DNA from 3 places in the Microbispora sp. NPDC049125 genome. Region 1 is predicted to be linked to each of the others. Evidence: riboswitches for the same ligand, from Rfam matches in the RefSeq annotation. Region 1 holds a riboswitch; each other region holds the start of a gene.

Evidence for each region. Region 1 has a riboswitch for cyclic di-AMP ahead of AB0B72_RS38100 (CHAP domain-containing protein). Riboswitches for the same ligand answer to the same signal wherever they lie in the genome.
Region 2: another riboswitch for cyclic di-AMP. It lies ahead of AB0B72_RS32720 (NlpC/P60 family protein); the one in region 1 lies ahead of AB0B72_RS38100 (CHAP domain-containing protein).
Region 3: another riboswitch for cyclic di-AMP. It lies ahead of AB0B72_RS35055 (glycoside hydrolase family 25 protein); the one in region 1 lies ahead of AB0B72_RS38100 (CHAP domain-containing protein).

What each region holds. Positions count from the first base shown of each region.
Region 1 is NZ_JBEZDW010000059.1:15,546-19,032, reverse strand. It holds gene AB0B72_RS38110 (serine hydrolase domain-containing protein) at 1-9, shown strand, start outside; gene AB0B72_RS38105 (NAD-dependent epimerase/dehydratase family protein) at 41-1,042, shown strand; cyclic di-AMP (ydaO/yuaA leader) riboswitch at 1,385-1,520, shown strand; gene AB0B72_RS38100 (CHAP domain-containing protein) at 1,534-2,214, shown strand; gene AB0B72_RS38095 (RNA polymerase sigma factor) at 2,344-3,487, shown strand, end outside.
Region 2 is NZ_JBEZDW010000039.1:1,982-5,468, forward strand. It holds gene AB0B72_RS32710 (RDD family protein) at 1-324, opposite strand, end outside; gene AB0B72_RS32715 (amino-acid N-acetyltransferase) at 439-993, opposite strand; cyclic di-AMP (ydaO/yuaA leader) riboswitch at 1,375-1,534, shown strand; gene AB0B72_RS32720 (NlpC/P60 family protein) at 1,614-2,654, shown strand; gene AB0B72_RS32725 (LuxR C-terminal-related transcriptional regulator) at 2,773-3,021, opposite strand; gene AB0B72_RS32730 (winged helix-turn-helix transcriptional regulator) at 3,130-3,487, opposite strand, start outside.
Region 3 is NZ_JBEZDW010000046.1:5,501-8,987, reverse strand. It holds gene AB0B72_RS35060 (DUF2332 family protein) at 1-113, opposite strand, end outside; gene AB0B72_RS35055 (glycoside hydrolase family 25 protein) at 179-940, opposite strand; cyclic di-AMP (ydaO/yuaA leader) riboswitch at 953-1,097, opposite strand; gene AB0B72_RS35050 (DUF72 domain-containing protein) at 1,277-2,230, opposite strand; gene AB0B72_RS35045 (XdhC family protein) at 2,372-2,902, shown strand; gene AB0B72_RS35040 (hypothetical protein) at 2,956-3,138, opposite strand; gene AB0B72_RS35035 (sulfurtransferase) at 3,198-3,487, opposite strand, start outside.

The sequences.
Region 1 (3,487 bases):
TGGCGCTGACTCCTTCCCCACGCCGGGGCAGAATGCCGCCATGCGACTGCTGGTGCTTGGGGGGACGTCGTTCGTCGGGCGGTGGGTGGTCACGGCCGCCGCGGAGCGGGGATGGCGGGTCACCACCTTCAACCGCGGCCTCGGCGGATGGGCCCATCCCGGAGCCGAGGCGATCATCGGGGACCGGCTGCGCCCGGCGGACCTGGCCAAGCTTGGCGCCGGCCGGTGGGACGCGGTGATCGACACCTGGGCCGGCGCGCCCCACGCCGTCCGCGACAGCGCCCGCCTGCTCGCCGGCCGGGCCGGCCGGTACGTGTACGTCTCCAGCCGGGCCGTGTACGCGTCGCCGCTGCCGCGGGGCCTCGACGAGACCCACCCAACCGTCGATGCCTCAGCTGACGCGGAGGCGACCGGATACCCCGAGGACAAACGGGGTGGCGAGCTCGCCGCGCTGGAGGCGTTCGGCGACCGGGCGGTGCTGGCGCGGGCGGGGCTCATCCTCGGTCCGCACGAGGACCTCGGGCGCCTGCCCCACTGGCTGCTGCGGGCCGAGCGGGGCGGCCCGATGCTCGCGCCCGGCCCGATCGACCTGCCCCTGCGCTTCATCGACGTCCGGGATCTGACGGACTGGATGCTGGACGCGGCCGAGGGCGGCGTGTCCGGACCGGTCAACCTGGTCAACCCGGCCGGGCACGCCACCATGGGATCGCTGCTGCGGGCCGTCGTCGACGTCACCGGCGGCCGGGCGGAGCCCGTCTGGGTCGCCCCCGAGGCGATCGAGGCTGCGGGGATGGACCGCTGGGCCGAACTGCCGGGCTGGCTCCCGCCGGAACCCGAACTGGCGGGGCTCGTCTGGACGGACATCAGGCGGGCCGAGGCCACCGGACTGCGCTGCCGGCCCCTGGAGGAGACCGTGGCCGACACCTGGGCCTGGCTGGTCGCGGGCGGCCGGGTGCCGCCTCCCGGCATGGCGGAGCTGGGTCTCGACCCCGCCAAGGAGCGGGAGATCCTGGCCGCTTGGGGGCGCCGGCGGAGCGCGTGACCACACCGGGCCACTCGGGGCGACGACCTGATGGCGAGCGCCGGGGGCGTGGCGTGCGGGCTCCGAGGCGAAAGGCGGTGGCGCACGGGCTCCCATGCGAGGAGCGCTGGCGTACAGGCCCCGAAGCGAAGGCAATCGTAGATCTACCTGACCCTCACCCAGGCGATCTACCTGCGACGACGTCCAGGCCTTGACGGAAAGCTGCGACGTAAAATCCGACTTATCCTTACTTGACCGGTTTCGGCGTAGAAGTTACCTTTCATGTAACTCGGGGCATAGTTGTCCGTTTGCCCGGTCAAATGTGCCCCTCTCAGGATCGACACGACCGCCCGGCCTCGGATGGTCGTGTCGCCGCCGAGTCCGCGTCCGCGCGGAGCCGGGGACCCACCTCTCTCCGGGGTGAATCGGCACCCAGTGCCGTAGGGCGACTTCCAGCCCGAACCCGTCAGCTAACCCGGTAGGCGGCATGGAAGCAAGGGAGTACGCCCCGCATGCATGCCCTCAGGACCTGTCTTAGCGCTGCCCTCGCGACGGGAGCCCTCACCTCGGCCCTCTCCGTGGCCCCGTTCGCCGCCCCGCTCGCGGCCCACGCGGACAGCGGGCCCTCGGCACGGACCGTCGCGGACGGCGCCCCCCAGCTCGACCCCCTCGCCAAGGCCGCGGCCGGGCTGCCCAAGGTCGGCCCCGGCGACGTCCTGAAACTGGCCGCAAGCCAGGTGGGCATCAGCGAGAACGCCAACGGCGGGGGCACCAAGTTCCAGCAGTGGTACATGTCCACCCCGCGCGCCAGGGAGACCCTGTCCCGGGACGGCGGCACCCTTTCCGGCTACGCCAACGCGCCGTGGTGCGACATGTTCGTCTCCTGGGTCGGCCAGAAGCTCGGCATCCAGCCGGTCATGGGCTCCGACGCCTACACGGTGGAGCACGCCCGCTGGTTCGCCGCCCACAACCGCTGGGGAACCGTCCCCAAGCCGGGTGCGGTGGTGTTCTTCAGCTGGAGCGGCAGCAAGAACTTCGACGACATCGACCACGTCGGATTCGTCGTCAAGGACAACGGTAACGGCACGATCCGCACCATCGAGGGCAACGCCGGCGGCGGCGCGGTGCAGATCCGGAACCGGCCCACGTCCAGCATCACCGGATACGGCTACCCCTACTACACCGCTCCCTGATCACCGGAGGCGCGGTCCTCGGCGCGGGTCGTGGTTGACTGGGACCCCTCGAACCTGATCGACGCCGGGCCGCGCCGGCGAGGAGGAGGGACGCCCGTGGTCACTGCCGGCCCCGCCGGGGGGCGGGAGATGACGGCCGACCGCCGGATCGAGGACGAGCTGCGCAGGCTCGCGCCGCTGGCGCTGGGCTCGCTCATCCGGCGCTACGGCCACTTCGACGCCTGCGAGGACGCCGTACAGGAGGCGCTGCTCGCCGCCGCCGTGCAGTGGCCGGCCGACGGCGTCCCCGACAATCCGCAGGGCTGGCTCACCACGGTCGCCTCCCGCCGCCTCATCGACCAGTGGCGCAGCGACGAGTCCCGCAGGCAGCGGGAGGCGACCATGGCGGCGATGTCCCCGCCGGACGCCCTCCAGGCCCCCGAGCCCGGCGATTGGCGGCCCGACCGGGACGACACGCTCACTTTGCTGTTCATGTGCTGCCATCCGGCGCTGTCGGCGCCCTCCCAGGTGGCGCTCACCCTTCGGGCCGTCGGCGGCCTCACCACCGCGCAGATCGCCCGGGCCTTCATGGTGCCGGAGGCGACGATGGCCCAGCGCATCAGCAGGGCCAAGCAGCGCATCAAGACGACGGGGATCCCGTTCGGCATGCCGCCCGAGCAGGAGCGCGAGGAACGGCTCCGGGTGGTCCTGCACGTGCTGTACCTGATCTTCAACGAGGGCTACACCACCACCTCGGGCCCGGACCTGCAGCAGGCGGAGCTGACCGGCGAGGCGATCCGGCTGGCCAGGGCCGTCCACCGGCTGCTGCCCGAGGACGGGGAGGTCGCCGGGCTGCTCGCGCTGATGCTGCTCACCGACGCCCGGCGGTCGGCGCGCACCACCCCCGACGGCGCGCTGGTTCCCCTCGCCGAGCAGGACCGCGGCCGGTGGAACCGCGACCAGATCGCCGAGGGGATCGCGCTCATCACCGAGACGCTGGCCCGCGCGCCGCTGGGGCAGTACCAGCTCCAGGCCGCGATCGCCGCCGTGCACGCCGAGGCGTCCACCACGCGGGACGTCGACTGGCCCCAGGTCGCCGCCCTCTACGAACTGCTGGAACGGGTGACCCCCAACCCCATGGTCACGCTGAACCGCGCCGTCGCCGTCGCCATGGTCCAGGGCCCGCAGGCCGGCCTCGACCTGCTGCGGCCGCTCGACGCCGACGACCGCCTGGCCGGGCACCACCGGCTGCACGCGGTCCGCGCGCACCTGCTGGAGATGGCCGGTGATCACG
Region 2 (3,487 bases), on a different contig from region 1:
CTGGCCGTAGCCCTGCTGCGGAGGCTGCTGGCCGTAGCCCTGGGCCTGCTGGCCGTACTGCTGGTCCTGACCGTAGCCCTGGGCCTGCTGGCCGTACTGCTGCTCCTGGCCGTAGCCGCCGTAGGCGGGCTGCTGCCCGTACGGCGCCTGCTGGGGCCCGGTGTTCTGGGTGCCCGTGTTTTGGGTGGGAGTGCGGTAGCCGACCACCGTGACGTCGGGATCGTAGTTCTGGGGAGGCTGGTCGTGGTCGTATCCGCGTTCCGACGGCGGCGGTGACGCGCCGTCCGAATCATCCTGCGGGTACGGCGGCTGTCCGGTGCTCACCGTGTCACCTCGTTTCGAAGATGCACGCGCCGCATGGCGTGGCGCATGCCGATAATGGTAAAAGTAGCGACAAGGTGGATCGACAGTCACCTTTACGGCGCGTCGCCACCACGATCAAGATCGCTGGTCAAGGTGAAGGAGCATCCGTTCGTTGCCCAACGTGTTGGGCTTGACGTGCTCCAATTCAAGGAATTCGGCGACGCCCTCGTCGTAGGAGGCCAGTAGTTCGGCATACACCTCGGGAGCCACCGGCGTCCCCTGGATGGGCACGAAGCCGTGCCTGCCGAAGAACTCGACCTCGAAGGTCAGGCAGAACACCTTGGTCACGCCCAAGTCGCGGGCGGCGTCGATGAGCGCGGCGACGATCCGGTGCCCGATCCCCCTGCCGCGCGCGGACGGGTCGACGGCGACGGTGCGGATCTCGGCGAGGTCCTCCCACAGCACGTGGAGCGCACCGCAGCCGACCACCTGCTCGCCGAGCTGCGCGACCCAGAACTCCTGGACGTCCTCGTACAGCGTGACCGTGCTCTTCTCCAGCAGGCGGGGCCCGACACCCGAATAGGTGTCGACGAGGCGGCGGATCGCCCGGACGTCCGGCGTCCTCGCCCGGCGTACGACCACGGCCGGGGGGCCGGCGTCCGCGGGCGTGTGCTCGGCGACCTGCTCCATGGTCCGCCAGCCTAGCCGCGCCGCACGCCAGGACGTGCGGCGCCTGGGGTACGCCCCCGGAGCGGGGTTATCGGCCATGCCGAAACACCATCCCCAACGTCGTGGTGTAACCACCGGTAGCCGCGACGACACGGAGCGGCTCGGCCTGTACTACGAAGCGGGCAGGCGAGTTTTGCCCCGTCCTGGACCTGCGAAGACCCCCGTCGAAAAATCCCCAAAGGAGCTTAAACGCAGGTTAAAGGGGGTGTATCGCCTGAACCACCGTAACCGTGCCGTGATCACCCGGTTGTGGAACCTAGACGGAGTTGGGAGTTCTGGTTGAGCACGAACTCGAGGTGCACTAATGTCCAGCGACGATGCCGGTCATCGCGAGCGCTTCGCGCGGGCCGGATGCCGAGTCCCCGCCGCGCTCCGGCGCGTAGGGGAGCCGGGGACCCAGCGGTGGGATCAGAATTGTGATCACCAAGGGGTGAATCCGAAATGGTAGGGCTACTCCGGCCCGAACCCGTCAGCTAACCCGGTAGGCACCAGGAGTGCCGTACGGACGCCGAGTGGCCCGCGTCGCCACAGACGGCGGCCGGTGGTGTACGGCACGACGTTGGAGAGGAGCTTGGTTGCGCATGCGTGGAGGACGGTCCACGGGCAGGCACGCCCGGGACCGGCGGTCCGGAGCCCCCAGGTCCGGGTCCGGAACCATCCGCCGGCTGTTATTCGTCGGCGTCGCGCTCACCGCCATCAGCTTCGGCGCCCCCGTGGTCGCCGCGACCGCCGACCCCAAGCCGAGCCTCAAGCAGCTCGCGGCCGAGGTCGAGCGGCTGCACACCGAGATCGAGACCCTCAGCGAGCAGTACAACGGTGAGCGCGTCCGCCTCAGCGCGGCCGAGCGGTCGGCCGCGCTGGCCAAGAAGACTCTCGACAAGAGCGCGGCCGAGCTGGAGATCCGCCGCCAGCGGGCCAGCCTCCTCGCGCAGGACTCCTACATGACCGGTGGCCTGGGATCGGCCCTGGCGCTGGTCGGCACGACCGACCCCGAGCAGTACCTGGACCAGGCCTCGACGACGTACGCCCTGGAGATGCAGCAGGGACAGCAGCTCGCCGAGGTCTCCAAGGCCCGGGACGCCGCCGAGCGGGCCAAGGCGAGCGCGACCGCCCGCCAGGGTGAGGTCAAGAAGCTCCTCGCCAGCCTCAACGACCGCCGCGACAAGATCACCAAGCTGGTCAAGAAGGCCGAGAGCAATCTCTACAGCAAAGTCGCCGGCACCATCAGCGGCGGCAGCGCCACCCGGGTGTCGTTCCCGATCGTCGGGCAGGGCAAGGCCGCCGAGGCGGCGCGGTGGGCGCTCAGCCAGCAGATGAAGCCGTACGTGTGGGGCGCGGCCGGCCCCGGGTCGTTCGACTGCTCCGGCCTGGTGATGGCGGCCTACCAGCAGGTGGGGATCAGCCTCCCGCACTACACGGGCGACCAGTGGACCGCGGGGACGCACATCCCCCGCGACCAGCTCCGGCCGGGCGACCTGGTGTTCTTCTACTCCAACCTGCACCACGTGGGCATCTACATCGGCGGCGGCTACATGGTCCACGCGCCGCAGACCGGGGACGTCGTCCGCGTCGCGAAGATCGGCAACCGGCCCTTCGCGGGAGGCGTGCGGATCGCCGACTGAGCCCGCCGCGCGGCATGCTCCGCCGGCCCAGACGAACCGGGCCGGCCTGGCTCAACCGACACAGATGAACCGGCCCGGCACAGGTGTGCCGGGCCGGCCTGGCTGAGCCGGGCCCGGCCTAGATGAGCCGGCGGCGAGCCGCCCACGCGACGGCCTCGATGGCGGTCTCCACGCCGATCCGGTCGCAGATGCCGCGCAGCCGCCGCCGCACGGTGCGCCCGCTCACGTCGAGGCTGCGGCCCACGCGGTCGGCGGTCACGCCCTTGGCGAGCTCGGCGAGGAGCAACAGGTCCTCGTCGGTGAGACAGGCGCGGTCAAGGTCCGAGGCGAGATCCTCACCTCGGGCCGCGACCTCGGAAACACCCATCGTCTGCCCTCCCCCATGACGATGATTGGTCGGCCCACCCTGCCAGGACGGTAAACGCCGGTTGTGAAGGTCGTCAAGGTAGGGAGATCCCCACCACGCCTCCGTCCCTCAGCTCCCGGCGCGGTCGTAGGCCTCCCGGGCCGCCTCGACGGCCTCCATGTGAACCTCCGCCCAGGTCTTGATCGCCCTCATGAGAGGCATGAGATCCTCACCCAGCGGGGTGAGCCGGTAGTCGACCCGGACCGGCACGGAAGGGGTCACCGCGCGGGCGACGAGACCGTCGCGCTCCATGGCCCGCAGCGTCTGGGTGAGCATCTTCTGGCTCACGCCCGCCACGATCCTGGCCAGCTCGCTGTAGCGGCGGGGGCCGTCGGCGAGGGCGGAGAGCACCAGGCTCACCCACTTGTCGCTCAGCGTGTCGAGCAGCTTTCGCGAGGGGCAGGCCGCGATGTACGCGTTGTATGCC
Region 3 (3,487 bases), on a different contig from region 1:
AGCCCGAGCACCTCGTCGTCGCGGGAGACCGCGAGCGACAGCCGCTCGTAGGCGGGCGACACGCCGTGCGCCTCCCGCGCGGCGAACTCGGCGTAGCTCTCGGCGGTCGTCATGTCCCCATGATGACCCGAACGGCCGGCGCGCCGAACCAGAAGTGGACCCGGGCCTGCACCCGGGCTCAGCGGCGGCCGAGGGCGCGCAGCTGGCGGGGAGTCAGGGAAGAGACGTTCTGGTCGATGGGGGTGTCCGTGTACTGGTGGATCGTCCAGGTCTTCCAGTCGGCGGGCGGTGTGACGTCCCCCTGGGCCCTGCCGTAGTGAGCCACCCACAAGGGGTACTGCTGCAGGCCGTAGCCGTAGGTGTTGGCGAAGTTCCAGCCGCTGTAGAACATCGGGGTGACGCCGGTCTTCTCCTTCACGTGAGCCAGCCAGGCCTTCGCCCAGCTGTTGACGTGGGCGACGGACTCGTCGTCACTGGTCTCCAGGTCCAGCACGAGCAGGTCTCCGGGCTTGCTGGGCTGCTCGTTCACCACCGACAGGAAGTAGTCGGCCTCGGCGATGGGATCGTTGGAGGGGTGGCCGTAGTGGTAGACGCCCCGGACGATGCCCTTCTTGTCCAGCTCACGCCAGTGCCGTGCGAAGGCGGGGTCACGGAAGTCCAGGCCCTCGGTGGCCTTGATGATTCCGAACTGTGCCCGGCTGGCACCCCAGTCGTAGTCAGACTCGTAGCCCGAGACGTCGGAGCCGTAGGTGTACGGGGCGGTGTGCTCGGGGCCGCCGGGCACGCCGCCGGCGTGCGCCGGGCCGCTGGGCACGAGGGTGGCGGTGGCGACCGACATGGCCATGGTCACGCCTGCGATGACGGCGCCGAGGCGCTTCTTCGAGAGGCTCAGCCGCTTCTTGGGAGAGGGAGCGGCCGAGATGGGGCGATGGTCGGGCATGAAGGTGTTGACTCCTTGCTTCCATGCCGCCTACCGGGTTAGCTGACGGGTTCGGGCAGGAAGTGCCCTACGGGGCGCAGCCTGGGCCGGCGCTCCGATTCACCCCGAGAGGATGGGTCCCCGGCTCCGCGAGACGCGGATTCGGCGGCCGCGCACTCCTGCCGGGACGGAGGTCCCGCCGGAGCGCGCGGTCCGGGCAACGAAAGTGGCAGCGGAAGCGAGGGTGGGGGGCATCGCTACACGCGCCACTACCCTCAAAGGTACACACAACACCATAAGGGTGTAAATAGGACAAAACACCTCTTTGCCTGGCGAGCGCGTAGGTCGGTCTGCGGATCACGACCACAAGGGAGGGGCGTCGGCATACGGCTCTCCCGGCGCGGGCGGCGGCGCGGGCCGCACGACGTCGGCGCCCCGCTCTTCCAGCAGGTCGGCCAGCCGCGCGGCGTTGCGCTGGGAGTTGTCGGCGCAGCAGTTGTTGGTCAGCACATGCGTCGCCGCCGCCTCCTCTGACAGTTCCGCGATCCGGCCGGCCCAGCCCTGAAGCTCCTGCTCGGAGTACAGATATCCGAACCGCTCCTCGATGACCCGGCTCGTCCACTTCTCCGAGTGACCGTGCAGCCGGACGACGGCGAGGTCCGAGGTGGCCGCCAGCACCGGCGGGATCGACGACGGGTGACCCTGCGGCATGTCCACTCCCACGTACGGCAGATCGTTGCCGGCCAGGAAGCCGAGGGTGTCCCGCTGGGTGTCCCCGTCCATCCACGCGGCGTTGCGGAACTCGACGCAGACGCGCATCGGCAGGCAGCGGTCCCGGCATTCGAGGATGTAACGCCGGTTGGCGGCGCCCGGCGGGAACCACTGCGGGAACTGGAACAGCACCGCGCCCAGTTTCCCCGCCTCGTGCAACGGCTCCAGCGCTCCCAGGAAGCGGCGCCACACCTCCTCGACGGCGTCCGGAGGGAGATCACGCAGGTAGAGGGTCCGCTTGGACTCCCCGGCAGCGGCCCGCAGATCCTTGTAGAGGGCCGCCGGCCGGGTCGGATGCTGCGTGAGCAGGGAGAACGCCTTCACGTTGAAGGTGAAGTCCTTCGGCGTACGGTCACGCCACAGCTCGGCCGTACGCCGGGCCGGCGGGTTGTAGTAGGTGGCGTCCACCTCCACCAGGGGGAAGCGGCCGGCGTAGTAGCCGAGCCTGGCCTCGGGCGTGGAGGCGTCGCGGGGGTACCAGCCGGAGGCGAGGAGCGACTTGTCCGTCCACGAGGCCGTACCGATGAGGATCTTGCCCATTCCCCGACCGTAGGCGGCTTCGCGTCTCCATATGGGCGGTACGCCTCGAAACCCATCACACCGGGCACCCATCACACCGGGCACCCATCACACCGGGCCGAGCACGCCGGCGGAACCGGACGGACCTGAGAGACTGTCGTCATGCCCCACAGCCATGATGAGGACCCCGCGTGTGACGTCGCCCACGGCGACGCGCTCCCCGAGGGGGCACGCCGGACGCTCGTCGCGGTGTTCGCGTCCCCGGTGGCGGGCCACCTCCTGAGGCTCGGCGCCGAGCTGGGCTTCCGGCCGATCCTCCTGGAGCCGGACGCCGGGCGCCGCCTCGACGGCCTGCCGATGGGCTCGTTCCCGGTTGTCCGGGAAGCCGGCGACTACCTGGACGGCGCGGCCGACGTGGTGGTCACCGACCACCACCGCGAGGAGATCGGGCCGATGCTGCGCGACGTCCTCAGGAGCCCCGCCCGCTGGATCGGCATCATGGGAAGCCCGCGCCACACCGGCCCGCACGTACGGGCGCTGGCCGAGCTGGGCGTCCCGCCCGAGGAGATCGCCCGCGTGCATCGCCCGATCGGGCTCAACATCGGCTCCCGTACGCCCGCGGAGATCGCCGTGGCCACGCTCGCCGGTCTGATCGCCGACCGGAACGGCCGGCCCGGCGGCTTCGCGTTCTGATCACCGATCGCGCCGGCCGGCGCCTGTCCGGCCACGTGAACGGCCCCAAGCGCCTAGTGAAGCCCAAGCAGCATGAGGATGACGAGGCCGACGAGGTGAAGGCCCACGACGAAGGCGATGAGGAAGAAGAACACGAACTTGGCCGGTCCGTGCTCGAAGTCCTTTCCCTCCTTCAGCGGCGGCCGTGCCGCCTGGCGGTCGGCGATGCGCTCTTCCAGGGTTTTCCTCTGAGACATGACAGCCTCCGCTGACGTGGTCATCTGCTGGACCGGCCCCTCTTCCGTACGGGCCGCGATCAGGAGGCGGGGCCGCGCTCGACGGGGACGCCGACGAGCGAGCCGTACTCCGCCCACGAGCCGTCGTAGTTCTTGACGCCGGGCCGATCGAGCAGCTCACTGAGCACGAACCAGGTGTGCGCGCTGCGCTCGCCGATGCGGCAGTAGACGATGGTCTCCTCCGCGTCCGGATCGACCGACGCGCCGGCGTACAGACGGCGGAGCTCCTCGTCGGATTTGAACGTGCCGTCGTCCGCGGCGGCCCTCGACCATGGGACGTTCCTGGCCGTGGGGATGTGGCCGGCCACCT